Regions from separate parts of the Streptomyces sp. NPDC019937 genome, predicted to be linked through region 2. Evidence: riboswitches for the same ligand, from Rfam matches in the RefSeq annotation. Region 2 holds a riboswitch; the other holds the start of a gene.
What was found. A riboswitch is a leader RNA that binds a small molecule or an ion and turns the genes downstream of it on or off. The one in region 2 is predicted to bind S-adenosylmethionine.

Region 1 (14,424 bases), on a different contig from region 2:
CATCTCCCTTCCCGTCCCCCCGCCGGACGGAGATTCCTGTGCTGAAGCGTGTGGCCGGGTGCCGAGCGGCGCCCCGCGCGTGAGCGATCATGCCAAAGGCGCGGCGCCCGGCCCACCCTTTTGGGGTGACCGGGACGCCCAATCATGGCGCGGAATCGGCCAATTCGGGGTCGACGGGGCACCAGCGAGCGGGAACGGCGGGTCCAGGGGGTGCCCTGTGGATCATGCCGGGCCTGATCCACAAGACACCCCTAGCCCGGGTCGACCACCCAGGTGCCGCGCCGCATGACGCCCCGCAGGTGGAAGTCGGCGTCGAGGACGACGAGGTCCGCGTCCTTGCCCGCCTCCAGCGCCCCCACCCGGTCCTCGAGGCCCAGCACCCTCGCGGGGGTCGTGGACAGCGCCCGGACCGCCTCGTCCACGCCGAGCCCGTCGACCGTGACGGCCCGCCGGAAGGCGTGGTCGAGGGTGAGGGTGGAGCCCGCGATGGACCCGGCCGTGGGGCCGTCGCTGATCCGCGCCACGCCGTTCTCGACCTCGACCTCCATCGGACCGAGCGCGTAGCTGCCGTCGCTCATGCCCGCCGCGCTCATCGCGTCGGTGATGAAGGCGACCCGGTCCGCGCCCGCGCGCCGGAAGGCCAGCTGGAGCACGGCGGGGTGCAGATGCGTCCCGTCGTTGATCAGCTCGACGGTGATCCGCTCGTCCTCCAGCAGCGCGGCCACCGGTCCTGGCTCGCGGTGCAGCAGCGACGGCATGGCGTTGAACAGGTGGGTCGCCACGGTCGCGCCCGCCTCCACGGCGTCCCGGGTCGCCTCGTACGTCGAGTCGGTGTGGCCGACTGCCGCCAGGACGCCGCTGTCGGCCAGCAGCGCCACGGACTCAAGACCGCCCGGCAGCTCGGGCGCGAGCGTCATCATGCGCGCGGTGCCGCGCGCCGCGTCGAGGAGCTTGCGCACGTCCGCCGGGTCGGGGTCGCGCAGCAGCGACGGCTGGTGGGCGCCGCAGCGGTGCGGGGAGATGAACGGGCCCTCGAAGTGGATGCCCGCCAGCTCGCCCTCCTCGGCCAGCTCGGAGAGCACCGCGGCCTGCCGGGCGAGGTCGTCGAGGTCGCCGGTGACGGTGGAGGCGAGCATCGTGGTGGTGCCGTGCGCGCGGTGGGTCCGGATGACGGTCAGCGCCTCCTCGGCGGTGCCCGTGGAGAACGAGGCGCCGCCGCCGCCGTGGAGGTGCAGGTCGACGAAGCCGGGGACGATCCAGCAGCCGGACAGATCCCGTACGGCGTCGCCCGCGTCCGCCGGCGCCCCGGCGGCCGTCCCGGCGATGCGGGTGCCCTCGACCGTCAGCCGTCCGTCGGTGACCACGCCGGTCGGCAGCACCACCCGGGCGCCTGTGAGAACCGTTCGCTGGACCATCAGCCGGATACCTCCGTGGACTGCGCGGACCGCGCGTGGGGAGAGGGGGACGTGGAGGACTGCTCGGGGTGTGACGTCTGTTCCGGGTGTGACGTCTGCTCGGTCTGTGACGTCTGCTCGGTCTGTGACGTCTGCTCGGGGTGCGGCGACGGCGTGGCGATGAGATCCCAGGCGAGCAGTCCCGCGCCCAGGCAGCCGGCGGCGTCACCGAGGGCCGCGGGGACGACGCGGGGGAGCTTCTGGAAGGTGATCCGCTCCTCGACCGCCGCGCGCAGCGGGGTGAGCAGCGTCTCCCCGGCCTCGGCGAGCCCGCCGCCGATGATCAGCAGCTCGGGGTCCAGCAGGGTGAGGGCGGTCACCAGGCCGTCGGCGAGGGCGCCGGTCGCCTCGTGCCACACCACTGCCGCCCGCGGGTCGCCGGACTCGACGGCCTTGGCGCAGTCGGCCGCGTCCGCGCCGGGCCCGCCGCCGGCCGCCGCCCAGGCGCGGCCCACCGCGGCGGCCGAGGCCAGCGTCTCCAGGCAGCCGGACTGGCCGCAGGCGCACGGGGCCCCGCCGGGCCGTACGACGATGTGGCCGATCTCGCCGGAGTCGCCGTGGGCCCCCGGTTCGAGGCGGCCCTCGATGCCGATGGCGCCCGCGATCCCGGTGCCCACCGACACGAACAGGAACCGGTCGGCGCCCCGGCCCGCCCCCAGCCGCCCCTCGGCCAGGCCGCCGGTCCGTACGTCGTGCCCGAGGGCGACCGGGACGCCGCTCAGCCGCTCGGACAGCAGCGCGCGCAGCGGTACGTCGCGCCAGCCGAGGTTGGTGGCGAAGACGGCGACGCCGCGGTCGTGGTCCAGCAGGCCGGGCACGCCGATCCCGGCGGCCGCGGCGGGTTCGCCGAACCGCCGCTCGCCGATGGCGCGCAGCTCGGCGGCGAAGTCGAGGATCGCGGCGACGACGGCCTCGGGCCCGTGCTCCCGCCCGGTGGGCCGCCTAGCCTCGTGCAGGAGTGTGCGGTCCGCCCCGACCAGGGCGGCCTTCATGCCGGTGCCGCCCACATCGAGGGCGATGACGTGTTTCACGGGGACAGTCTCCCGCGATCCACCATGAGAGGTCTAGTCCACTCGCCGGGAGGTTCTCGCGTGCGGGTAAGCGAGTTGTGACGACGTGACACATCACACGTCGGGGTGTGCGATACGTCTGACCTGGTAAGGAGAGGTCCGATACCGAAGCGATACGCCCATGGTGTAGACCTTGTGGAGGTTTGCAAGGCAGACTCGCTCGACCTTCGCGAGAAGCACCCGCGGAGGATGAATCAAGCCATAGGGTGGGAAAAGGCAGTGCAGCGGCGACGGTTCTTGAGTCTGACGACGGCTGGGGCCGCGACGGCGGTGGCGTTGCCCACGCTGTCGGCGTGCGGCAGTGACAGCTCCGGATCGGACGGGAACGTCCTGAAGGTGATCGCGGCGGACTACGGCGACAACGCCGAGAACACCTCCCAGAAGTACTGGGACAAGCTGGCCCGGGCCTTCGAGGCCAAGAACAGCGGCATCACGGTCGACGCCAAGGTCTACAGCTGGACCGAAGTCGACAAGAAGGTCGCCGACATGGTCAAGGACGGTGACAGCCCGGACATCGCGCAGATCGGCGCGTACGCCGACTACGCCGCCGCGGGCAAGCTCTACCGCGCCGACCAGATGCTCTCCATCCCCACCCAGGCCTCCTTCATCACCTCGATCGCCCAGGCGGGCGAGGTCAGCCGGGTGCAGTACGGGCTGCCCTTCGTCTCCAGCGCCCGGCTGCTCTTCTACAACAAGAAGCTGTTCGACAACGCGGGCATATCCTCCGCCCCCACCAGCTGGGCGGAGTTGAAGGACGCGGCGCGGCAGCTCAAGTCGGCCGGGGTGAAGATCCCGTACGGGCTTCCGCTCGGCCCCGAGGAGTCGCAGGCCGAGACCCTGATGTGGATGCTCGGCGGCGGGGGCGGCTACACCGACTCCAACGGCAGCTACACCATCGACTCCACCGCCAACATCGAGACGTTCGAATGGCTGCGGGACGAGCTGGTCGGCGAGGGCCTGACCGGGCCGCGCTCCCCGGGCCGCACCAACCGCCAGGACGTCTTCGACGCCTTCACCCGCGGCGAGGTCGGCATGCTCAACGGCCACCCCACCCTCATGCAGCAGGCGTCCGGCCACGACATCGACTACGCTACCGCCCCGCTGCCCGGCCGCAACGGCAAGTCGTCCTCGACGATGGGCGTCGCCGACTGGCTGATGGCCTTCAAGGCGAACGGCAAGCGCAAGCAGATCGGCGACTTCCTCGACTTCCTCTACCAGGACAAGAACGTACTGGACTTCGCCGACCAGTACGACCTGCTGCCGGTCACCACGTCCGTCTCCGCGACGATGCGCCACGAGAAGGAGCACAAGAAGCTGTGGCGCTTCCTCGACCAGATGGACCGGGCCCAGTTCTACCCGGCGGACAAGACCTCCTGGGCGACCATCAGCAAGATGATCAAGGAGAAGATCGGCTCGACGGTGGACAGCGGCGGCGACCCGGCGAGCGTCCTGGGCGAGATCCAGCGCGCGGCGGACGCCATGGAGACGGCCAAGCCGTGACCGCCGAGGAACTCTCCGAACAGGACCTGGCCGTGCTCGCCGTGGAGCGCGGCGGCTGGCCGGGGCCTGGCGCCAAGGAGCGGGCCATACGGGAACGGCTCGGCATCACCCCGACCCGCTACTACCAGCTGCTCAACGCCCTGCTGGACGACCCGCGCGCGCTGGAGCACGACCCGGTGACGGTCAACCGGCTGCGCCGCCTGCGCGACGAGCGGCGCGAACGCCGCTGAGGGTCGCTCATATCGGTGTCCCCGGGTGGCCGACGCCGGTCGCCGCTACGGATGCCGGTGGACGGGGGCGGGTAGGGTCGCCGCATGGGCAGCCACCCCCTTCCCGTACCCGTCACCGCCGCCGGCCGCGAGGGCCTTGCCGCCCTCCTGGACCGGCCCGACCGGGCCGTCGTCGGTGTCGACTTCGACGGCACCCTCGCCGACATCGTGCCCGACCCCGACCAGGCCCGCGCCCACCCCGGCGCCGTCCCGGCCCTCTCCGCGCTCGGCCCCCGACTGCGCTCCCTCGCGGTGATCACCGGCCGCCCGGCCGAGGTCGCCGTGCGCTACGGCGGCTTCGCGGACAGCGGCGCCCCGGCCAACCTCGTCGTCCTCGGCCTCTACGGCGCCGAGCGCTGGGACGCGTCCAGCCGTACCGTCCGCGCCCCCGAACCCCACCCGGGCATCGCCGCCGTCCGGTCCGAACTGCCGGGCGTGCTGGAGGCGAACGGTGCCTGGCAGGGCACCTGGACCGAGGACAAGGGCCGTGCCGTCGCCGTCCACACCCGCCGCACCGAGGACCCCCAGGCCGCATTCGACCAGCTCCGCGCCCCGCTGCACGCGCTGGCCGAGCGCCACGGCCTGATCGTCGAACCGGGCCGGCTCGTCCTGGAACTGCGCCCGCCGGGCATGGACAAGGGCGTCGCGCTGCGGGAGTACGTCCGCGAGACGTCCGCGGGCGCGGTGCTCTACGCGGGCGACGACCTCGGCGACCTGGCCGCGTTCGCCGCCGTGGAGCGGCTGCGGAAGGAAGGGGTGCCGGGGCTGCTGGTGTGCAGCGGCAGCACGGAGGTGACCGAGCTGGCCGAGCGCGCGGACGTGGTGGTCGACGGCCCGGCCGGGGTGGTGGCCCTGCTGGAGGCGCTGGCCGGGGCGATCGGCTGAGGGCCCCCGGGCCTTACCCCTCTTGCAGCGCTCGCAGCTGCGCCAGGAACCAGTCGCGGGGCGGCAGCGCCGTCGCCGCTGCGGCCAGGTGCTTGGTGCGGTCCGCCCGCTCGTCCTCCGGCGTCCGCAGCGCCTCGTCCAGCGCCCGCGCCGTGCCCTCCACGTCGTACGGGTTCACCACGACCGCGTCCGCGCCCAGCTCCTCGTACGCCCCCGCCTCCCGCGACAGCACCAGCGCGCAGCCCCGCTCGGAGACGACCGGCACCTCCTTGGCGACCAGGTTCATCCCGTCCCGGATCGGGTTGACGAGCGCCACGTCGGCCAGCCGGTAGGCGGCCAGGGAGCGGGCGAAGTCGTCCTTCACATGGAGCGCGACCGGCTGCCAGCCCTCCGTCCCGTACTCCGCGTTGATCTCCTCGGCGAGCACCCGCACCCGCTCGGTGTAGTCGCGGTAGACGGCGAGGTCCTGGCGGGACGGATAGGCGAAGGCAACGTGGACGACGCGCTCGCGCCACTCGGGGCGGGTCTCCAGCAGGCGGCGGTAGGCCAGCAGCCCGCGCACGATGTTCTTCGACAGCTCCGTGCGATCCACCCGGACGATCGTCTTCCGGCCGGGGCCGATCTGCTCGCGCAGCGCCGCCAGCCGCTCGTCGACATCGGCCGCCCGCGACCGCTCCCGCAGGAAGTCCGCGTCGGCGCCGAGGCCGTGCACCCCGAGCCGGGTCTCCCGGCCCTCGAAGCGCACGGCGGTCGCGGAGCCGTCCGTCCCCCGGACGACCTCCGCGCCCAGCACCGCCGCACAGCAGTCGGCGAACGCGGCGGCCCAGCGCCCGGTGAGGAAGGCGGCGCGGTCGCCGCCGAGGATGCCGCGCAGCACGCCCGCCGCGACATCGTCCGGCAGCAGCCGGTAGTAGTCCGGGGGTGCCCAGGGCGTGTGCGAGAAGTGGCCGATCCGCAGATCGGGGCGGCGCGCCCGCAGCAGCCCGGGGACCAGCGCCAAGTGGTAGTCCTGCACCAGCACGACCGCGCCCTCGGCCGCCTCCTGGGCGAGCGCGTCGGCGAACGCCGCGTTGTACGTCTCGTACGCCGCCCACTGGGCGCGGAACTCCGCGTCGAAGACCGGCTCGACGGGGGTCTGGTAGAGCAGGTGGTGGACGAACCACAGCACCGAGTTCGCGACGCCGTTGTACGCCGCGGCGAACACGTCCGGCGCGATGTCGAGCATCCGCACCTGCTGCCCGCCGGTGTGGTCCGGGTCGAGGTGCCCGGCCCCGGCGCGGCGCGCCGCCTCGCGGTCGCCGTCGCCGAGGGCGGCGCACACCCATACGGCACCGGCGTCGGGCCCGATCGCGCTCAGCCCGGAGACCAGCCCGCCGCCCCCGCGCTTGGGGACGAGCGAACCGTCCTGGTCCAGCGCGTACGAGACCGGGCCGCGGTTGGACGCGACGAGGATCGGTGCGCTGCGTTCAACGGCCATGTCGCGAGCCTAGCCATCGGGCACCGTGCGCAAACGTACGTACGGTTTCTTCTGCCCGGGAGGGTTACGGCGCCCGCGTCGGGCTGTGCGTCCGGGGGAGGTGTTCGTGCGGTTTCTTCTGCCCGGGAGGTTACGGCGCCTTCTTGTGCCCCTGAGCGTTACGCGACGCTGTGCCGCCCGCGCTCCGCGTACTCCGGGATCTCGACCATCGGCGGCCGCTCCTCCGTGTCGACCGCCGTCGTGCGCGGCTCGAAGCCGTTCTCGCCGCGCTCGAACTGCGTCAGCCGCGGCCGCACCAGATGGCCGCGGGCCAGCCGCAGCTGGGCGGTGCGGTAGATCGCGGCGGCCATCCTGCCGAGCGCCTTGCCGTCCTGGTGGCGGTGCTTGCGCACGCCGATGTCGACCTGGGCGAGGGCGTCGAGCCCGACCGTGTGCAGCGCGTCGACGAGCAGGCCCAGCTCGACCCCGTACCCGACGGGGAACGGCAGCCGCTCCAGCAGCGAGCGCCGGGCCGCGTACTCGCCGCCCAGCGGCTGGACGAACCCGGCCAGCCGCGGCCAGTGCAGGTTCAGCAGCGGCCGGGCGACCAGCTCGGTGACCCGTCCGCCCTGGCCGGCGGTGTCGCGCAGCGGACGGTCGTACATGCCCTTGACCAGCTGCACCCCGGGGTCGGTGAGCAGTGGCCCGACGATCCCGGAGACGAAGCGGGCGTCGAATTCGCGCAGGTCGGCGTCGATGAAGCAGACGATGTCGCCGCTGGTCGCCAGCAGCGAACGCCACAGCACCTCGCCCTTGCCGGGCAGCGCGGGCAGCCGGGGCAGCAGCGTGTCGCGGTGCACCACGGTCGCCCCGGCCGCGGCGGCGACCTCGGCGGTGCGGTCCGTGGAGCCGGAGTCCAGCACCAGCAGCTCGTCGACGAGCGGCATGTCCTCGGTCATCAGCTCGCGGCGGATCGCGGCGACGATCTCGCCGACGGTCGCCTCCTCGTTCAGCGCGGGCAGCACCACGCTGACGCTGGTCGCCGTGTGGCGCTTCGCGGCCAGCAGGTGGTCCAGCGGACGGTCGTCGGCCGACCAGGAGCGGTGCTCCAGCCAGCGCTCCACCTCATCCAGCACCTGTTTCGTCTCCCTGCTGTGATCGCTTGCCGTGATCGTTGTGATCCATCTCGCGGTTCGGACGGCTGGCTCAACCCTCCGGGCCGTCGGTTACAGTCTTGAACAGCGCACATGACCTTCGTATGTCGGGGGCACCGTGCGGACAAACGCCCCGGGTCCGGCCCGGCGGCCATACCGCTCATCCAGAGGGGCAGAGGGAACGGCCCGTTGAAGCCCCGGCAACCCTCCAGCTGGTCTCGTTCACTGCGGCGAGGCTCCCAGCTCGGGAAGGTGCCAATTCCGTCTCGTGGCGAAATGCGTCCCGAGGAAGATGAGGAGAAAGGGCCTCGCCTCCATGGCTGTGCAATCCGTAGAAAGCTCAACCAACTCCGCCGCCGCTGATTCCCCGGCGTCCTCCGCTTCCGCCGCCTTCGGTCCCGCCGTCGCCCTGTCCTGCCGCGAGTGCGGTGAGCGCTTCGACCTCGGTCCCATCTTCGCGTGCGCGTCGTGTTTCGGGCCGCTGGAGGTCGCGTACGACCTTCCGAGCGGCGACCCCGAGGGGCTGCGGCGGCAGATCGAGGCCGGTCCCGACAACATCTGGCGCTACGCGCCGCTGCTGCCCGTCCCCGCCGACGTGGCCACGCTCCCCAGCCTGAGCCCGGGCTTCACCCAGCTCGTCAAGGCCGACCGGCTCGCCCGTGAGCTGGGCATCACCGGTGAGCTGCACGTCAAGGACGACTCCGGCAACCCGACCCACTCCTTCAAGGACCGGGTCGTCGCCATCGCCGTCCAGGCGGCCCGCACCTTCGGCTTCACCACCCTGTCCTGCTCCTCCACCGGCAACCTGGCCGGCGCGGTGGGCGCCGCGGCCGCCCGTTCCGGCTTCCGCTCGTGCGTCTTCATCCCGCACGACCTGGAGGCGGGCAAGGTCGTCATGGCCGCCGTCTACGGCGGTGACCTGGTCGGCATCGAGGGCACGTACGACGACGTCAACCGCTTCTGCAGCGAGCTGATCGGCGACCCGGTGGGCGAGGGCTGGGGCTTCGTCAACGTCAACCTGCGGCCGTACTACGGCGAGGGCTCCAAGACCCTGGCGTACGAGATCTGCGAGCAGCTCGGCTGGCGGCTGCCGGACCAGATCGTCATCCCGATCGCCTCCGGCTCCCAGCTCACCAAGATCGACAAGGGGCTCAAGGAGCTGATCGCGCTCGGTCTGGTCGAGGACAAGCCGTACAAGATCTTCGGCGCCCAGGCCGAGGGCTGCTCCCCGGTCTCCACCGCCTTCAAGGCGGGCCACGACGTGGTGCGCCCGCAGAAGCCGAACACCATCGCCAAGTCGCTGGCCATCGGCAACCCGGCGGACGGCCCGTACGTCCTGGACATCGCGCGCCGCACCGGCGGGGCGGTGGAGGACGTCACCGACGAGCAGGTGGTCGACGCGATCAAGCTGCTCGCCCGCACCGAGGGGATCTTCGCGGAGACCGCGGGCGGTGTGACCGTCGGCGTGACCAGGAAGCTGATCGAGGACGGACTGCTCGACCCGTCCCTGACGACCGTCGTCCTGAACACCGGCGACGGCCTCAAGACCCTCGACGCGGTGGCCCCCACCACGGGCCCCTCCGCCATCATCCGACCCACCCTTGACTCGTTCCGAGAGGCTGGCCTCGCATGAGCGTCAACGTCCGAATCCCGACCATCCTGCGTACCTACACCGGCGGCCAGGCCGAGGTCAGCGCCGAGGGCGCGACCCTCGCCGAGGTCCTGGCGGACCTGGAGAAGAACCACGCGGGCATCTCCGCCCGCGTCCTGGACGACACCGGCAAGCTGCGCCGCTTCGTGAACGTCTACGTCAACGACGACGACGTGCGGTTCGCCGAGGGCCTGGGCACGGCCACGCCGGACGGCGCCGGGGTGTCGATCATCCCCGCCGTCGCGGGTGGCTGCTGACGCCCCATCACCCCTCTCACCTCTGGAAATCGCCCCGTCCGGGAAGAAACGGACGGGGCGATTCCGCGTGTGGAATCGCGATAGAGTTGCCCCGCCCCGACCAAGGGGCGCGGGCTTCCCCATCGGCCCCGGCGCCGGAACCGCATATGAGAACTCGTCAACTTGTGCGCAAACTGTGTGCGCGATTTGTCGGGTTGGTACCCTATGTCCCGCCGGGTTTGCCCGAACTTCACAAGAATTCTCCACTTATTACCGATCGGCCGTGCCCAGAATTCTCGTCCAATTGACCTGTTGCAGAGGGCGTTGGGACGGATACATTCAGCGGCGGTCGACGCGTTCCGGCGCACACCCCCCTCGACTCGGGGGGTGAGGTCTGACCCGGGTCCGCGGAGTGCGGTCCTGCGCAAGGGCCAGCAATAGGGGAGTTAGGAATGGCTCAGGGCACCGTCAAGTGGTTCAACGCGGAGAAGGGGTACGGCTTCATCGCGGTCGACGGTGGTGCGGACGTGTTCGTCCACTACAGTGCGATCCAGATGGACGGTTACCGCACCCTCGAGGAAGGCCAGCGGGTCGAGTTCGAGATCTCGCAGGGCCAGAAGGGCCCGCAGGCGGACATGGTCCGCGTGGCCGTAGGCTGACGCGCCGAACGCGAGGCAGCTGACTGAAATGCCGGAGGGCCCGTACCCCGCGAGGGGGCGGGCCCTCTGGCATGTCCGCGGGAGTCCGGCCCCCGGGCTCTCCCGTGGCTCCCTTGACGCCCGTCGGGCGCTTGCACTCTCATGGGGCGAGTGCTAATTATTGCGTTAGCACTCTGAAGGTGAGAGTGACAGAAGGATCGGGTCGGTGAGGCTCGCCGACGCCGCGCGGGGCAAGGAACCGCACGGTAGGCAGGCCGTCCGTCGCGGGCGCCAGGCGCGGTCCGGAGCAATCCACCCCGTCTTGGGAGGACCACTTCACATGGCCAAGATCATCGCGTTCGACGAGGAGGCGCGGCGCGGCCTCGAGCGCGGGATGAACCAGCTCGCCGACGCCGTCAAGGTCACCCTCGGCCCCAAGGGCCGTAACGTCGTCCTCGAGAAGAAGTGGGGCGCCCCCACGATCACCAACGATGGTGTGTCCATCGCCAAGGAGATCGAACTCGAGGACGCGTACGAGAAGATCGGCGCCGAGCTGGTCAAGGAGGTCGCGAAGAAGACGGACGACGTCGCCGGTGACGGCACGACGACCGCGACCGTCCTCGCCCAGGCGCTGGTCAAGGAGGGTCTGCGGAACGTTGCCGCGGGCGCCAACCCGATGGCCCTCAAGCGCGGCATCGAGAAGGCCGTCGAGGCCGTCTCCGCCCAGCTGCTCGAGCAGGCCAAGGACGTGGAGACCAAGGAGCAGATCGCCTCCACCGCCTCCATCTCCGCCGCCGACACCCAGATCGGCGAGCTCATCGCCGAGGCCATGGACAAGGTCGGCAAGGAAGGCGTCATCACCGTCGAGGAGTCGCAGACCTTCGGGCTCGAGCTCGAGCTCACCGAGGGCATGCGCTTCGACAAGGGCTACATCTCCCCGTACTTCGCGACGGACATGGAGCGTATGGAGGCGTCGCTCGACGACCCGTACATCCTGATCGTCAACTCGAAGATCACCAGCGTGAAGGACCTCCTCCCGCTGCTCGAGAAGGTCATGCAGTCCGGCAAGCCGCTGCTGATCATCGCCGAGGACATCGAGGGCGAGGCGCTGGCGACCCTGGTCGTCAACAAGATCCGTGGCACCTTCAAGTCCGTCGCCGTCAAGGCCCCGGGCTTCGGTGACCGCCGCAAGGCCATGCTCGGTGACATCGCCATCCTCACCGGTGGCACCGTCATCTCCGAGGAGGTCGGCCTCAAGCTGGAGAACGCGGGCATCGACCTGCTCGGCCGCGCCCGCAAGGTCACCGTCACCAAGGACGAGACCACCATCGTGGACGGCGCCGGCGACACCGACCAGGTGCAGGGCCGCGTCAACCAGATCCGCGCCGAGATCGAGTCCTCCGACTCGGACTACGACCGCGAGAAGCTCCAGGAGCGCCTGGCGAAGCTGGCCGGCGGCGTGGCCGTCATCAAGGCCGGTGCCGCGACCGAGGTCGAGCTGAAGGAGCGCAAGCACCGCATCGAGGACGCGGTGCGCAACGCCAAGGCCGCCGTCGAGGAGGGCATCGTCGCCGGTGGTGGCGTGGCCCTGCTGCAGACCGTCTCGGTCTTCGAGAAGCTGGAGCTCGAGGGCGACGAGGCCACCGGTGCCCAGGCCGTGCGCCTGGCCCTGGAGGCCCCGCTGAAGCAGATCGCCGTCAACGCCGGCCTCGAGGGCGGCGTCGTGGTGGAGAAGGTGCGCAACCTGACCCCCGGCCACGGCCTCAACGCCGCGACCGGCGAGTACATCGACCTGATCGCCGAGGGCATCATCGACCCGGCCAAGGTCACGCGCTCCGCGCTGCAGAACGCCGCGTCGATCGCCGCGCTGTTCCTCACCACCGAGGCCGTCATCGCCGACAAGCCGGAGAAGGCCGCTCCGGCGGGCGCCCCGGGCGGCATGCCGGGCGGTGACATGGACTTCTGATCGGCTTCGGCGCCCCGCGCGCCGGTCGGTCATACCGTCCACTGACGACGGCGGGGCGGCACCCTTTCTCCCAGGGGTGCCGCCCCGCCGCCGTGTTTTCCGCTGCTGTGTTTTCTGCTGCTGTGGCCTTTTGCCGTTGTGGCTTTGTGTGGCTATGGCTTCTTGCCGTTACGGCTTCTTGTCGTTACGGCTTCTTGTCGTCGTACCCCGCCGCTTCGAGGGCGGCCCGCAGATGGCCGTTCGCCTCGCCGAGCAGCTTCTCGGCGGTGGGCGCGTCCACGCCGCCGAGGATCGTGAGGATGGCGTTCTTGGCCTCCCAGCCGGTGGCCGCCAGCGCGCCCTCGATCCGCTCGTCCGGGGCGCCGGTCGCCAGCGAAACGATCCGGCGGGTGCGCGCCCGCAGCTTCTCGTTCGAGGCGCGCACGTCGACCATCAGATTCCCGAAGGTCTTGCCCAGCCGGATCATGGTGATGGTCGAGATCATGTTGAGCACGAGCTTCTGCGCCGTACCCGCCTTGAGCCGGGTGGAGCCGGTGAGCAGCTCCGGTCCGACGACCACCTCGACGCCGTGGTCGGCGGCCGCGGCGAGCGCCGAGCCCGCGTTGCACGACAGCCCGACCGTGAGCGCCCCGCGGCGGCGGGCGTGCTCGACGGCGCCCACGGCGTACGGGGTGCGGCCGGAGGCCGAGACGCCCACGACCGCGTCGTCCGGCCCGATCCCGATCCGGTCCAGGTCCTCGGCGGCCAGCTCCGCGCTGTCCTCCGCGCCCTCCACGGACGACACCACGGCGGTCTCCCCGCCCGCGATCAGCCCGACCACCCGGTCCGGCCGGGCGTTGAAGGTGGGCGGGCACTCGCTCGCGTCGAGCACCCCGAGCCGCCCGGCGGTGCCCGCGCCCGCGTAGACCAGCCGCCCGCCGCCCGCCATGCGCGCGGCGATGCCGTCGATGGCGGCGGCGATCCGGGGGAGCTGGGCGGCGACGGCGGCGGGGACCCCGGCGTCCTCGGCGTTCATGACCCGGGCGATCTCGACCGTGTCGAGCCGGTCGATCTCGGCGAGTTCGGGGCGGAAGGCCTCGGTGGTGAGGGTCTCCAGCTGGGCGCGGAGCTGTTGCTGCGGTTGTTGAGGTCGCGGTTGTTGAGGTTGGTGTTGTTGAGGTTGCTGCTCGGCGGCGGACGTCATGGCGAAGCGGCTCTTTCCCTACGTGAGCGTGACGGTGGGGGGGGTGGTGGCGACGGCGCGCGAGCGCCGGTCGGTCTCAGCGGTGGCTTTTCAGCGGTGGCGCGGGCGGGGGTCGTGCCGGTGCGCGAGCGCCTCGTACGAGGCGGACAGGGCGGGCGCCGCGCTCTCGTACGTGCGCTGCGCCACGCCTATGAACAGGCAGTCCACCACCAGCAGCTGGCTGGTGCGGCTGGACATGGCCGCCGGGCGCAGCTCGCTCTCGCGCGCGGTGGAGGTGGTGAGGACGAGGTCCGCGTACTGCGCGATCTCGCCGTCGGGACGGCCGGTGATCGCGATGGTGGTCGCGCCGCGCTCGAAGGCGACGCGCAGTGGCTCGATGACGTCCGTGGTCCGCCCCGAATGGGTGATCGCGAGCGCGACGTCGCGGGAGTGGAGCTGTACGGCGTTGGTGACGGCCAGGTGGGGATCGGCGTGCGCGTGCGCGATGAGGCCGATCCGCAGCAGCTTCTGGACCAGGTCCTGGGCGACCAGGTTCGACGCGCCGATGCCGTACACGTCGATCCGGCGGGCGGCGGCGACCGCGGCGACCGCGGCCTCGACCTGGCCGGTGTCGAGCCCGGCGGCGGTGTCGGCCAGACACTGCTGCTCCTCCTGCGCGAGCTTGGCGATGACGTCACCGATCGGGTCGTCGACCGCGATGTCCGCCGTGACGGCCGGGGCCCGGCCCGCGGCCTGCTGCGCGGCGAGCGCGGCGAGCGCCAGGCGCAGATCGCGGTATCCGGGGTAGCCGAGCAGCCGGGAGGTGCGCACGACGGTGGCTTCGCTGGTACCGGTGCGCTCGGCGAGCCCGGTGACGGTGAGCGCCGCGCAGCCCGCCGGGTCGCCCGCGACGGCCTCGGCGACCCGCTGCATCGAGCGGGTCATGGAGGGGCCCAGGGTGCGGACCTTCGCCGCGAGCGCGG
Region 2 (14,424 bases):
GGGATCGGGCACCGCTTGCCCAGCGAGTCCAGGACGAGACCGGCGGCGGGCTCGGCGGCCGGGGCGGCGCCGGCACCCGCCGGGGCGCCCAGGCGCTCGCGCACCCCGGCCACGACGCCCGGCAGCACCTGCAGGAACCGGTCCACCTCCGTCCCCGAGGCGCCGCGCGGGAGCGAGACCCGGATGTTGCCCTCGGACAGCACCCCCATGGCCCGCAGCACATGGCTGGGGACCAGCGTGCTCGACGTGCACGACGAACCGGAGGACACCGAGAACTCCGCCCGGTCCAGCTCGTGCAGCAGCGCCTCCCCGTCGACATAGAGACACGAGAAGGTGACCAGATGCGGCAGCCGCCGCTCCGGATCGCCGACCACCTCCACGTCCGGCACCAGCTCCGGCACCCGGGCCCGGATACGGTCCACCAGCCCCCGCAGCCGCTCCCCCTCCTCGGCGGCCTCGGCCCGTACGGCGCGCAGCGAGGCGGCGGCCGCGACGATGGCCGGAAGGTTCTCGAAGCCCGGCGCCCGGCCGTACTCCCGCTCGTCCACCGGGGCCGGACGGAACCGCGTGCCCTTGCGCACCGCGAGGAACCCGACCCCCGGCGGGCCGCCCCACTTGTGGGCGCTCGCCGTGAGCAGCGACCACCGGCCCTCCACCGGGCCCCAGCCCAGCGACTGGGCCGCGTCCACCAGCAGCGGCACGCCGTCCGCCGCGCAGGCCTCCGCCGCCGCGTCCACCGGCTGCACCGTGCCGACCTCGTGGTTGGCGGACTGCAGACAGGCCAGCGCGACACCGTCGGGGGCCTCGCTCAGGGCCGCCGCGTACGCGTCCGGCGCGACCCGGCCCGTACGGTCCACCGGGACCTCGGTGACCGCGCCCCCGGACGCCTCGTGCGCCGCCGCGGCCTGGAACACCGCGGAGTGCTCCACGGCCGAGACGATCAGCCGCCGCCCGGCCCGGCGGCGCCCGGCGAGCGCCCCGGCGATGCCGTCGTGCAGGGCGCGGGTACCCGAAGGGGTGAAGGACAGCTCGTCCGGACGGCAGCCGACGGCCTCGGCGGCCGTCTCCCGCGCGGCGTCCAGCAGCAGCCGGGCGCGCCGCCCCTCGCGATGGAGCCGGGCCGGGTCGGCCCACCCCTCGTCGAGGGCGGCGAGCAGCGCCTGCCGGGCCACGGGATGCAGCGGTGCGGACGAGGCCGCGTCGAAATAGGGCACGTGAAGAACGCTAGCCGCTGCGCCCGGCGCACGGCTCAGGAGAAAGCCCGCGGAGGAAATACGCGCCATGAGGACGCGACAGGCGATGCGCACATGACACATACGGGCGTACGGCGTGCCGGCGCCAGGCATCACACGAACGGGGCGGTGCCCGCACCACCTGTACCCCGGCCGCCCTCCGGTCACACCCCGCGCCGCCCCCCGGGCCCGGAAAACGTTGGCGGAGCAGGTCATTCCACTGGAATTCCGCGGCGTTCCGGCGGTGATGCCACCCCTTCGGGGAGGGGCCCGGCGCGTTGGGCACCCTCCCCGCGCAGCGCCAAATGGCGTCCAGTAGGGTTTGGTCCGCATAAACATCCAAACCCCTGCCCGCACCGGGCCGGCGACCGACCAGATGACGGCCGCGGCCGACCGCGCGGGCGAGACTCTCGGGAAGGCGCTACGTGAGTCCCAACGGCTCCGACCGCTCGTCGCGGCGCCCGGTGCGGCGGAAGCTGCTGCAGGCGCTTGCCGCGGGCGCGGTCCTGGCGACCGCCACCGGTTGCACATCCAAGGACTTCCCCCGCCTCGGAATGCCCACTCCCGCCACGGAGGAGGCGCCGCGGATCCTCTCCCTGTGGCAGGGCTCGTGGGCGGCCGCACTCGCCGTGGGCGTGCTGGTCTGGGGCCTGATCCTGTGGGCGGTGATGTTCCACCGCCGGACCAGGACCAAGATCGAGGTTCCGGTGCAGACCCGGTACAACATGCCCCTTGAGGCGCTGTACACCGTGGTCCCGATCATCATCGTCGCGGTGTTGTTCTACTTCACCGCGCGCGATGAGAACGCGCTCCTCAAGACCTCCAAGAAGCCCGACCACGTAGTCAACGTCGTTGGCTACCAGTGGAGCTGGGGCTTCAACTACATGGAGAACGTGGACGGGAACCCGGCCAGCCCCAAGGCGACCCCCAAGGAGGTGTCGTCCATCCCGAACAAGATGCTCGACACCGTCCCCAAGGGCGCCGAGGGCGTCTACGACACCGGCACCCCCGGCGAGCGGAATCCGCAGAACGGCAACCCGGGTCCGACCCTGTGGCTGCCCAAGGGTGAGTCCGTCGAATTCATCCTGACCTCCCGCGATGTCATCCACTCGTTCTGGGTGGTCCCCTTCCTGATGAAGATGGACGTCATCCCGGGCCATGCCAACCGGTTCGAGGTCACCCCGAACCGCGAGGGCACCTTCAAGGGCAAGTGTGCCGAGCTGTGCGGCGTCGACCACTCCCGGATGCTCTTCAACGTCAAGGTCGTTTCCCCGGAGCGCTACCAGCAGCACCTGAAGGACCTGGCGAAGAAGGGCCAGACGGGATACATCCCGGCCGGCATCGCGCAGACGGACCCCGCCAAGAACGCGGAGACCAAGACACAGTGAGCATCCTCAACGAACCCCAGGGTGCCGACGCAACCGCCTCGTACGAGGATGAGTTGCCGGTGCGCCGCAAGCAGCCCGGCAATGTCGTCGTCAAGTGGCTGACCACCACGGACCACAAGACGATCGGCACGCTCTACCTGGTCACGTCGTTCGCGTTCTTCTGCATCGGCGGACTGATGGCGCTCTTCATGCGCGCCGAACTGGCTCGTCCCGGCACCCAGATCATGTCGAACGAGCAGTTCAACCAGGCGTTCACCATGCATGGCACGATCATGCTGCTGATGTTCGCCACCCCGCTGTTCGCGGGCTTCACGAACTGGATCATGCCGCTGCAGATCGGCGCGCCCGATGTGGCGTTCCCGCGGCTGAACATGTTCGCGTACTGGCTGTACCTCTTCGGCTCGCTCATCGCGGTGGGCGGCTTCCTGACCCCGCAGGGCGCGGCCGACTTCGGCTGGTTCGCGTACTCGCCGCTGTCGGACGCGGTCCGCTCGCCGGGCGTCGGCGCCGACATGTGGATCATGGGTCTGGCCTTCTCCGGCTTCGGCACGATCCTCGGCGCGGTCAACTTCATCACCACGATCATCTGCATGCGCGCTCCCGGCATGACCATGTTCCGCATGCCGATCTTCACCTGGAACGTGCTGCTGACCGCCGTGCTGGTCCTGCTGGCCTTCCCGGTGCTGGCCGCCGCGCTGTTCGCCCTGGAGGCGGACCGTAAATTCGGGGCGCATGTCTTCGACGCGGCCAATGGCGGGGCGTTGTTGTGGCAACACCTCTTCTGGTTCTTCGGACACCCAGAGGTGTACATCATCGCGCTGCCGTTCTTCGGGATCATTTCCGAGGTCATCCCGGTCTTCTCGCGCAAGCCGATGTTCGGTTACTTCACCCTGATCGCCGCGACGATCTCCATCGCGGGTCTGTCGGTGACCGTGTGGGCGCACCACATGTACGTCACCGGTGGGGTGCTGCTGCCGTTCTTCTCCTTCATGACGTTCCTGATCGCGGTTCCGACCGGTATCAAGTTCTTCAACTGGATCGGCACGATGTGGAAGGGCTCGCTGAGCTTCGAGACCCCGATGCTCTGGGCGATCGGCTTCCTCATCACCTTCACCTTCGGCGGACTCACCGGCGTCATCCTGGCGTCGCCGCCGATGGACTTCCACGTCTCCGACTCGTACTTCGTGGTGGCCCACTTCCACTACGTGGTCTTCGGCACCGTGGTCTTCGCGATGTTCTCCGGCTTCCACTTCTGGTGGCCGAAGATGACCGGCAAGATGCTGGACGAGAAGCTCGGCAAGATCACCTTCTGGACGCTGTTCATCGGCTTCCACGGCACCTTCCTGGTGCAGCACTGGCTGGGTGCCGAGGGCATGCCGCGCCGGTACGCCGACTACCTGGCGGCCGACGGCTTCACCGCGCTGAACACGATCTCCACGATCAGCTCGTTCCTGCTCGGCCTGTCGATCCTGCCGTTCCTCTACAACGTCTGGAAGACCGCCAAGTACGGCAAGAAGGTCGAGGTCGACGACCCGTGGGGCTACGGCCGCTCGCTGGAGTGGGCGACCTCCTGCCCGCCGCCGCGGCACAACTTCCTCACCCTGCCGCGGATCCGTTCCGAATCCCCGGCGTTCGACCTGCACCACCCCGAGATCGCGGCGCTCGACCAGCTCGAGCACCAGGGTGCGGCCGACGAAGACAAGGCCCTCGCGGGTGGTAAGGAGGCCGGCAAGTGAAGGTCCAAGGCCGGATGTTCCTCTGGCTCGCCGTCTTCATCCTGCTGATGGCGATCGTCTACGGCGTGTGGTCGAAGGAGCCCGCCGGTACCACGGCGCTGTTCCTCGCCTTCGGGCTGAGCATCATGATCGGCTTCTACCTGGCGTTCACCGCGCGCCGCGTGGATGTCGGGGCGCAGGACAACCAGGACGCCGACGTCGCCGACGACGCCGGTGAGCTGGGCTTCTTCTCCCCGCACAGCTGGCAGCCGCTGTCCCTGGCCGTCGGCGGCGCCCTGGCCTTCATGGGCGTGGTCTTCGGCTGGTGGCTGCTGTTCTTCTCGGCCCCGATCATCATGGTCGGCCTCTTCGGGTGGGTCTTCGAGTACTACCGCGGCGAGAACCAGAACCAGTAGCGGTTTCTGATCAAGGGGCCCGGCACCGTACAGGTGCCGGGCCCTCTTTTTTTTGGGAGGCTCGGTTCGCCTCCGGGGCGCCCCGGGCCGACAGGGGGCCGTCACCCTGGTGCCTCGCTCGGCGCGCCGTCCGCCGTGGGCGTCCATAGCGTGAGCGCATGAACCACACACCTCGATCTCCTCGAACCCGGGCGGTGCTCTCCAGTGCCCTGCTGGTGGCCTCGCTGATAGCGGGTCTCAGCGGATGCGGGGGCCCCTCCTCGGACCCGCTGTCCGCCAAGCCGTACGACGCCGCCGACCAGATCTCGTTCAGCGGTGAGAGCGGCGCACACAACGCCGATCCGGACCGGCCGCTCCAAGTCACCGCCAAGGGCGACGACGGCCGGATCACGGACGTCACCGCGACCGACGCGGCAGGCAGGTACGTACGGGGCGAGCTGACGCCGGACGGCAGCCGGTGGCGCTCCACGGTGCCGCTGGCGGCGGGCGCCCACTACACGCTGCGGGTGTCCACGGAGGACTCGGGCGGCGCGCCGGGCCGCCGTACGATCAACTTCACCACCAGCTCCGCCCACAAGCTGCTGAAGGTCACCTTCGGGCCGAAGGCGGGGGAGTACGGGGTGGGCCAGCCGATCACCGCCAAGCTGAGCCGCGCGGTCAAGGACCCCTCGGCCCGGGCCGTCATCGAGCGGGGCTTGAAGGTCGACTCACAGCCCGCGGTGGACGGCGTCTGGCACTGGGTGGACAGCAAGACACTGCACTACCGCCCGGCCGAGTACTGGCCCGCGCACGCCACCGTCAACGTGCGCTCCAACCTCAAGGGCATCAGGATCGGCGGCGGGCTCTACGGCGACCGGACCAAGTCGCTGCGGATCACCACCGGCGACCGGATCGAGGCCCTGACCGACTCCGGGACCCACCAGATGACGGTGCGGCGGAACGGAGAGGTGATCCGGACCATCCCGATCACGACCGGTATGCCCGGGTTCGACACCCGTAACGGCACCAAGGTGATCCTCGCCAAGGAGTCCGCGGTGCGGATGACGGGCGCCAGCATCGGCCTGGGCGCCGGTTCCTACGACCTGATGGTCTACTGGGCGGCCCGGGTCACCGAGAGCGGCGAATACGTCCACGCCGCGCCCTGGTCGACCGGCTCGCAGGGGTACGCCAACGTCAGCCACGGCTGCACCGGCATGTCCACCGAGAACGCCCGGTGGTTCTTCAACACCGTGCACCTCGGCGACATCGTCAAGGTCATCAACAGCAACGGGGACGACATGGCCCCGTTCGGCAACGGCTACGGCGACTGGAACATGGCCTGGACCGACTGGCGCCAGGGCAGCGCCCTCGCCGCCGGCCAGCGGGACGGCAGCACCCCGGCCGACTCGGCCCGGCTCCGCCCCATGGCATGACCGCGTGAGACCGCGCGGAGTGCGGTCAGGCACCCACCGCGAGCCGCTTGCGGAGCAGCCCGGCCAGCGCGTCCGTCAGGGCCACCGGGTCCACCGGATGCGTCACCGCGGCCTCCGCGCGGCTCCAGGTGGCCAGCCAGGCGTCCTGCGGGCGGCCGATGAGCAGCACCACCGGCGGGCACTGGAAGATCTCGTCCTTGATCTGCCGGCAGACGCCCATCCCGCCCGCGGGGACCGCCTCCCCGTCCAGGACGCACACGTCGATCCCGCCGTCCTCCAGCGCGGCCAGGACGGCGGGGAGGGTGGCGCACTCCACGAACTCCACCGGAGGCACATCGGCGGCGGGCCGGCGACCGGTCGCGAGCCGCACCTGTTCGCGGGTGTTCGCGTCGTCGCTGTAGACCAGCACCGTGGCGGTCGGCCGCATCGTTTCCTCCGCATCAGCCAAGGGGACTACCGGGCTCCTGTGGCGGATGTTACTCCCGTACAGCCTTCCGGAGGAGGGGGCGAACCGATCTCTCCCTCCTTCGGGGGACCGGCCGGAACAGCGGCGACGAGCAGCATCGATGCCCTTGACGCGGCCCTGGACACTCCGAACGGCACCCCCGGGAGTGAGGGCCGGATAAGCGACCGACATAATGTCGGTCGTGGCGACAGCAACAGCAACAGATACCGGGCACGCGCACCCGTCGGTCAACCGGCCGAACCTCACCAGCGTCGGGACCATCATCTGGTTGAGTTCCGAGCTGATGTTCTTCGCGGCCCTCTTCGCGATGTACTTCACCCTGCGATCGGTGACCGGAGCCGAGCACTGGAAGGAAATGGCGTCTTCGCTGAACTTCCCGTTCTCGGCGACGAACACCACGATCCTCGTGCTCTCCTCCCTCACCTGCCAGCTCGGTGTCTTCGCCGCCGAGCGTGGCGACGTGAGGAAGCTGCGCTCCTGGTTCGTGATCACCTTCATCATGGGCGCGATCTTCATCGGCGGTCAGATCTTCGAGTACACCGAACTGGTCAAGAAGGACGGGCTCTCGCTCTCCTCCGACCCGTACGGTTCGGTGTTCTACCTGACCACCGGGTTCCACGGACTGCATGTGACGGGCGGACTCATCGCCTTCCTGCTGGTCCTGGGGAGGACGTACGCGGCCAAGAGGTTCACCCACCAGCAGGCGACGGCGGCCATCGTCGTGTCCTACTACTGGCACTTCGTCGATGTCGTCTGGATCGGCCTCTTCGCCACGATCTACATGATCAAGTAAGCCGGTCTCCGCGACCGGAAGCACGTCCTTAAAGCATCGACGCAGAAGATCCTGACACCGGGGTAATCCGTGAAAAAGCTCTCCGCACGACGGCGCCATCCGCTGGCTGCGTTCGTCGTCCTACTCTTCGCGCTGGCGGTCACTGGGGGGCTGTACGCCGCGTTCTCGCCGAGCGAGGCGAAGGCCGATGACAGCTCCGCCCAGTCCCTCGCCATCGAGGAGGGCAAGAAGCTCTATTCCGTCGGCTGCGCCAGCTGCCACGGTACGGGCGGTCAGGGGACCTCCGACGGCCCGAGCCTGGTCGGCGTCGGTTCGGCCGCCGTCGACTTCCAGGTCGGTACCGGCCGGATGCCCGCCCAGCAGCCGGGCGCCCAGGTGCCGAAGAAGAAGAACATCTACTCGGACGCCGAGATCGAGCAGCTGGCCGCGTACATCTCCTCGCTCGGCGCGGGGCCGGTGACGCCCACCAAGAGCCAGTACAGCACCGACGACGCGGATGTCGCGAAGGGCGGCGAGCTCTTCCGCACGAACTGCGCGCAGTGCCACAACTTCGCCGGCAAGGGCGGTGCCCTCACCAACGGCAAGTACGCGCCGTCCCTCGAGGGTGTGAGCAAGAAGCATCTGTACGAGGCCATGCAGACCGGCCCGCAGAACATGCCCTCCTTCCCCGACACCACGATGCCGGAGAAGAACAAGCAGGACATCATCGCGTACCTCGACACGGTCAACAGCGACAAGTCCAAGACCCCCGGTGGCCTTGAGCTCGGCGGGCTCGGCCCGGTCAGTGAGGGCCTCTTCGCCTGGGTCTTCGGCATGGGCGCGCTGATCGTCCTCACCATCTGGGTCGCCGCCCGGACCGCAAAGGCCAAGAAGTCATGAGTAGCCACGAGATTTCACAAGCAGAAGAGAAGCTGCCCGAGGAGCGGGCGGAGGGCGGCGCGACCGCGGTCGTGGAAGACCCGTTCGCCGACCCGGGGCTGCCCCCGCACGAGCACCGTCAGCAGGACATCGACGAGCGGGCCGCCAAGCGGTCCGAGCGCACCGTCGCCCTGCTCTTCACGGTCTCGATGCTGGCGACCATCGCCTTCATCGCCTCCTACGTGGCGCTGCCGGTCGACAAGTACATCTACGTCTTCCCGATCGGTCACATCAGCGCGCTGAACTTCGCGCTGGGCCTCACCCTCGGCATCGCGCTGTTCGCCATCGGCGCCGGCGCGGTCCACTGGGCCCGCACCCTGATGTCCGACGTGGAGATCGCCGACGACCGGCACGCCATCGAGGCCAGCCCCGAGGTGAAGGCCAAGGTCCTCGAGGACTTCCGCGACGGCGCCAAGGAGTCCGGCTTCGGCCGCCGCAAGCTCGCCCGCAACACCCTCTTCGGCGCGCTCGCCCTGGTGCCGCTCTCCGGCGTGGTGCTGCTGCGCGACCTCGGCCCGCTGCCGGGCACCAAGCTCCGGCACACCAAGTGGGCCAAGGGCAAGCGGCTCATGAACTACAACACCATGCAGCCGCTGCGGCCCGAGGACATCTCCGTGGGCTCCCTGACCTTCGCCATGCCCGAGGGCATGAGCGAGGACCAGCACGACTTCCAGACCGAGATCGCCAAGGCCGCCCTGATGCTCGTCCGGCTCCAGCCGGAGAACATCAAGGACAAGCGCGAGCTGGACTGGTCGCACGAGGGCATCGTCGCCTTCTCGAAGATCTGCACCCACGTCGGCTGCCCGATCAACCTGTACGAGCAGCAGACGCACCACGTCCTGTGCCCCTGCCACCAGTCGACGTTCGACCTCTCCGACGGTGGCCGAGTGATCTTCGGTCCGGCCGGTCACGCGCTGCCCCAGCTGCGGATCAAGGCCAATGACCAGGGGTACCTCGAAGCCATGGGCGACTTCTCGGAGCCCGTCGGTCCTGCTTACTGGGAGCGCGGATGAGTACTGCAACAGACACGGGCACGCAGCGGCGCGGCAAAGCGCCCGCGGGCGAGCGCGTCGCCGACTGGGCCGATGGCCGGCTGGGCATCTACAGCCTCGCCCGGGCCAACATGCGCAAGATCTTCCCGGACCACTGGTCCTTCATGCTGGGTGAGGTCGCGCTCTACAGCTTCATCATCATCATCCTCACGGGTGTGTACCTGACGCTGTTCTTCCACCCCAGCATGGAAGAGGTCGTCTACCACGGCCCGTACGTCCCGATGCAGGGCGTGCGGATGTCCGAGGCGTTCGCCTCGACGCTCGACATCAGCTTCGAGGTGCGCGGCGGTCTGCTGATCCGGCAGATCCACCACTGGGCCGCGCTGGTCTTCCTCGCCGCGATGTTCGTGCACATGATGCGCGTCTTCTTCACCGGCGCGTTCCGCAAGCCGCGTGAGATCAACTGGCTGTTCGGCTTCCTGCTGTTCTTCCTCGGCATGCTGACCGGCTTCACCGGCTACTCGCTCCCCGACGACCTGCTCTCCGGCACCGGTCTGCGGTTCATCGAGGGTGTTTTCCTGTCGATCCCGGTCGTCGGCACCTACATCTCGATGTTCGTGTTCGGCGGCGAGTTCCCGGGCATGGACCTCATCCCGAGGCTCTACCCGGTCCACGTCCTGCTGCTGCCGGGCATCATGCTCGGCCTGCTGGTGGCGCACCTGATCCTGGTCTTCTACCACAAGCACACGCAGTACCCCGGGGCCGGCAAGACCAACAAGAACGTCGTCGGCATGCCCCTGCTGCCGGTCTACATGGCCAAGGCGGGCGGCTTCTTCTTCCTGGTCTTCGGCGTCATCGCGGCCATCTCCGCGATCGCCACGATCAACCCGATCTGGACCATCGGCCCCTACCGGCCCGACCAGGTCTCCACCGGCGCCCAGCCCGACTGGTACATGGGCTTCGCCGAGGGTCTGGTCCGTGTGATGCCCGGCTGGGAGATCACCGCCTGGGGTCACACGCTCGTCCTGGGCGTGTTCATCCCGATCGTGCTCTTCCCGCTGGTCCTCTTTGCGATCGGCCTCTACCCCTTCATCGAGGGCTGGATCACCGGCGACAAGCGCGAGCACCACATCCTGGACCGCCCGCGCAACGCCCCGACGCGTACGGCCTTCGGTGTCGCCTGGCTGACCGTGTACTTCGTGATGCTCGTCGGCGGCGGCAACGACCTGTGGGCCACCCACTTCCACCTGTCGATCAACTCGATCACGTGGTTCGTGCGGATCGCCTTCTTCGTCGGCCCGGTCATCGCCTTCGTCGCCACCCGCCGGATCTGCCTGGGCCTCCAGCGGCGCGACAAGGAGAAGGTGCTGCACGGTCGCGAGACCGGCATCATCAAGCGCCTGCCGCACGGTGAGTTCATCGAGGTGCACGAGCCGCTCACACAGGACCAGCTGCACGTGCTCACCCAGCACGAGCAGCCGAAGCCGTACGAGATCGGCCCCGAGGTCGACGAGAACGGCGTCCGCCGCAAGGTCGGCGCGTCGCAGAAGCTGCGGGCCAGGCTGTCCAAGAGCTACTACGGCAAGGACGCCTTCATCCCGAAGCCGACCTCCGAGGAGTACAAGGAGATCACCAGCGGCCACGGCCACCACTGATCCCTTCCGTCATCTGACGCCACAGACCAGGGCCCCGGCCCGGACCTCACCGTCCGGCCCGGGGCCCTGGCCGTGGTCAGGCCGATAGGCTTGCCCTGATCGAGCGCTGATCCAGCCGTGTGAGCTGTGCGGCCCAGGCATCATTCAGGAGCGGACCATGGACGTTGTGACCCCAGCCGGAGGCGACAGCACCGCGACGGCCCGCACTTGGCCGGACGTGCTCAGCTCCCTCCTCGGCGGCCAGGACCTCAGCGCCGACGACACCGCCTGGGCCATGGACCGCATCATGCGCGGCGAGGCCACCGACGCCCAGATCGCCGGGTTCGCGGTCGCGCTGCGGGCCAAGGGCGAGACCGTCGCCGAACTCTCCGGCCTCGTCCGCGCCATGTACGGGCACGCCAAGACGATCGAGGTGCCCGGGCCGACCGTCGACATCGTCGGCACCGGCGGCGACCGCGCCAGGACCGTCAACATCTCGACCATGTCCGCCCTGGTGGCGGCCGGCGCGGGCGCGCGCGTCGTCAAGCACGGCAACCGCGCCTCGTCCTCCGCGAGCGGCGCCTCCGACGTCCTGGAGAAGCTCGGCGTCAACCTGGACCTCAGCCCGGCCCGGGTGGCCGAGATCGCCGAGGAAGCGGGCATCACCATGTGCTTCGCGGTCAAGTTCCACCCCTCCCTGCGGCACGTCGCGGCGGCCCGCCGCGAACTGGGCATCGCCACCCCGTTCAACTGGCTCGGCCCGCTCACCAACCCGGCCCGGGTCCGCTGCCAGGTGACGGGCGTCGCCGACGCCCGGATGGCGCCGATCATGGCCGGGGTGCTGGCCGAGCGCGGTTCCTCGGCGCTGGTCTTCCGCGGCGACGACGGGCTGGACGAACTCACCGTGACCGCGACCTCCCAGGTGTGGGTGGTACGGGACGGCACGGTCCGCCAGGAGTCCTTCGACCCGCGCGACATCGGCTTCGCCCTGGCCCCGGTGGAGGCCCTGCGCGGCGCCGACGCCTCGTACAACGCGGACGTGGCACGCCGGCTCCTGGCGGGCGAGACGGGCCCGGTACGGGACGCGGTCCTGCTGAACGCGGGCGCGGCCCTGGCGACCCTGGACTGGCACCGCGACCCGGCGGACGCCCCGCTCCCGGCCCGCATCGCGACGGGCGTCGCGCGAGCCGCCGAGTCCATCGACTCGGGCGCGGCGAGGGACGCCCTGGAACGCTGGGTGCACGCGAGCAACGCGTAGGGCCCCCGGCCGCGGCCTCTTCCCCACCCCGCCCCTCCCCGACCGGGGCTCCGCCCCGCACCCCGGTGCCGGTGCCGGTCCGCTGCTCGTCCCCACCCCGCCCCTCCCCGAAACCGGGAGCTGCGCCCCCGGACCCGGCCCGGCCCCGCCCCGGGCCGGGGCGGAGACACCCCGCTACCCAGCCGATCCGGCGCGTGAGGAGCGGGTCCCGGGTGGCGCGGTGATGTCCCGCTTCCCAGCCCCCAGGGGGGCACCTGCGAGCGGTAGCCGGGGGCGTTGGAGGAGCGGGGCCCGGGGGCGGTGATGCCCCGCTCCCCGGCCGCTCCGCTGCTTGAGGAGCCGGGTCCAGGGGCGGAGGCGCCGCTTAGGGGCCGGGGCGGAGATGCCCCGCTAGCCAGCCCCTCCGGCGTTTGAGGAGCGGGGGTGTGGGGGCGGAGCCCCCACCCGGGGGCCGGGGGCTGGTCCCCCGGTTCGGGAAGGGGCGGGGTGGGGAACAGTCCACTATGCGGACGCAGGGATGGGCACCGCGCGGCGCCGTGGCATAATCGCGCCAGGTCACGAGCGACAGCGACTTCGGCCCCGGCCCGCTGTCCGGCAACCCTCCGTCCGTGGCGGGGTGCCCCGGGTGATGACCAGGCCGCTCGCAGCGAGGCGCGCGGCAAGCGCGGATCCCTCGCACTAGGGGTCCTGGTGGTCGAGGGAGTTCTTCCGTGACGCAGCGAATGCGCTAGGGCCGCAGAGCCCGTTTTCCCACCCGCTCCGCGCGGATCCGCCGTGCGTCGAGCCATGTTCCGCATGCCTGCGACCCATCGGGAGAATTCGCCATGTCCGTGTGCCCTTCTGCAGTCGAGACCTCCGCCCCGCTCGCCGTCCTCGGCAGTGACGTCACCGTGCCCCTGGTCACCGGCGGCGAGGTGACGTACGCCGCGCTCGACTACGCGGCCAGCGCGCCCGCCCTGCGGCGGGTGTGGGACGACGTCGCCGCGTACGCCCCGTACTACGGCAGCGTCCACCGGGGGGCGGGCTACCTGTCGCAGCTGTCGACGGACCTGTTCGAGACGAGCCGCAAGGAGGTCGCGGCGTTCCTGGGGTGCCGGGCGGACGACCAGGTGGTCTTCACCCGCTCGACCACGGACTCGCTGAACCTGCTGGCCGCCGTATTGCCGGCCGGTGCGGAGGTGTTCGTGTTCGAGACCGAGCACCACGCCTCGCTGCTGCCGTGGGAGCAGCGGGAGGACGTGCGGGTGCGCTACCTGAGCGCGCCGCGCTCGCCGCGCGAGGCGGTGGAGGCGCTGGAGAAGGCGCTGGCGGAGCGGGACGGGGGCCCGGCGCTGGTGTGTGTGACGGGCGCGTCGAACGTGACGGGTGAGCTGTGGCCGGTGGAGGCGCTGGCCGCGGCGGCGCACGCGCACGGCGCCCGTATCGTCCTGGACGCCGCGCAGCTGGCCCCGCACCACCCGGTGGACATCGCGGCGGCGGACGTGGACTGGGTGGCGTTCTCGGGGCACAAGCTGTACGCGCCGTTCGGGGCGGGGGTCCTGGCGGGCCGGGCCGACTGGCTGCGCGAGGCGCAGCCGTATCTGGCGGGCGGCGGCGCGAGCCGCAAGGTCGCGCGGCGGGACGACGGCGGGGTGGACGTCGAGTGGCACACCACCGCGGCGCGGCACGAGGCGGGCTCGCCGAACGTGATCGGGGCGTACGCGATCGCCTCGGCGTGCAAGGCGCTGTCCGAGGCCGGGTTCGACGGCCTGGTGGCCCGGGAGCGGCAGCTGATCGCGAAGGTGCGGGAGGGGCTTGCGGAGGTGCCCCAGGTGCGGCTGCTGTCGCTGTTCGGCGACGACGCGCCGCGCGTGGGGGTGCTGTCGTTCGTGGTGGAGGGCTGGAACAGCTCCCACTTCGCGGCGGCGCTGTCCGCGGAGTACGGGATCGGCGTGCGGGACGGGCTGTTCTGCGCGCATCCGCTGCTGCGGACCCTGCTGGTCAGCGAGCCGGGTGAGCAGGGGGAGTGCGGTGCGCCCGAGGCCGCCCCGGGGGAGCGCTCCCTGAACGCGATCCGCGTCAGCTTCGGCGCGGGCACCCCGGACGAGCACGTGGAGCGCTTCGTCCGGGCGGTGAAGGAGCTGGTCCGGGACGGCGCGCGGTGGGACTACCGCACGGAGGACGGCCGCTGCGTGCCGGCGCGCAGGGCCTAGTGACCTGA

Region 1: another riboswitch for S-adenosylmethionine. It lies ahead of thrC (threonine synthase); the one in region 2 lies ahead of ABZ562_RS05740 (aminotransferase class V-fold PLP-dependent enzyme).

What each region holds. Positions count from the first base shown of each region.
Region 1 is NZ_JBEYAL010000003.1:35,089-49,512, reverse strand. It holds gene nagA (N-acetylglucosamine-6-phosphate deacetylase) at 252-1,415, opposite strand; gene ABZ562_RS03410 (ROK family protein) at 1,415-2,485, opposite strand; gene ABZ562_RS03405 (extracellular solute-binding protein) at 2,744-4,024, shown strand; gene ABZ562_RS03400 (DUF3263 domain-containing protein) at 4,021-4,254, shown strand; gene otsB (trehalose-phosphatase) at 4,339-5,178, shown strand; gene ABZ562_RS03390 (trehalose-6-phosphate synthase) at 5,192-6,655, opposite strand; gene ABZ562_RS03385 (glucosyl-3-phosphoglycerate synthase) at 6,814-7,770, opposite strand; SAM riboswitch class I at 7,946-8,087, shown strand; gene thrC (threonine synthase) at 8,105-9,421, shown strand; gene ABZ562_RS03375 (MoaD/ThiS family protein) at 9,418-9,696, shown strand; gene ABZ562_RS03370 (cold-shock protein) at 10,128-10,334, shown strand; gene groL (chaperonin GroEL) at 10,654-12,279, shown strand; gene murQ (N-acetylmuramic acid 6-phosphate etherase) at 12,464-13,462, opposite strand; gene ABZ562_RS03355 (MurR/RpiR family transcriptional regulator) at 13,553-14,424, opposite strand, start outside.
Region 2 is NZ_JBEYAL010000004.1:306,670-321,093, forward strand. It holds gene ABZ562_RS05685 (aminotransferase class V-fold PLP-dependent enzyme) at 1-1,214, opposite strand, end outside; gene coxB (cytochrome c oxidase subunit II) at 1,658-2,620, shown strand; gene ctaD (cytochrome c oxidase subunit I) at 2,617-4,356, shown strand; gene ABZ562_RS05700 (cytochrome c oxidase subunit 4) at 4,353-4,751, shown strand; gene ABZ562_RS05705 (Ig-like domain-containing protein) at 4,910-6,163, shown strand; gene ABZ562_RS05710 (hypothetical protein) at 6,189-6,590, opposite strand; gene ABZ562_RS05715 (heme-copper oxidase subunit III) at 6,802-7,422, shown strand; gene ABZ562_RS05720 (cytochrome c) at 7,492-8,301, shown strand; gene ABZ562_RS05725 (Rieske 2Fe-2S domain-containing protein) at 8,298-9,353, shown strand; gene ABZ562_RS05730 (cytochrome bc complex cytochrome b subunit) at 9,350-10,987, shown strand; gene trpD (anthranilate phosphoribosyltransferase) at 11,145-12,224, shown strand; SAM riboswitch class IV at 12,778-12,895, shown strand; gene ABZ562_RS05740 (aminotransferase class V-fold PLP-dependent enzyme) at 13,049-14,416, shown strand.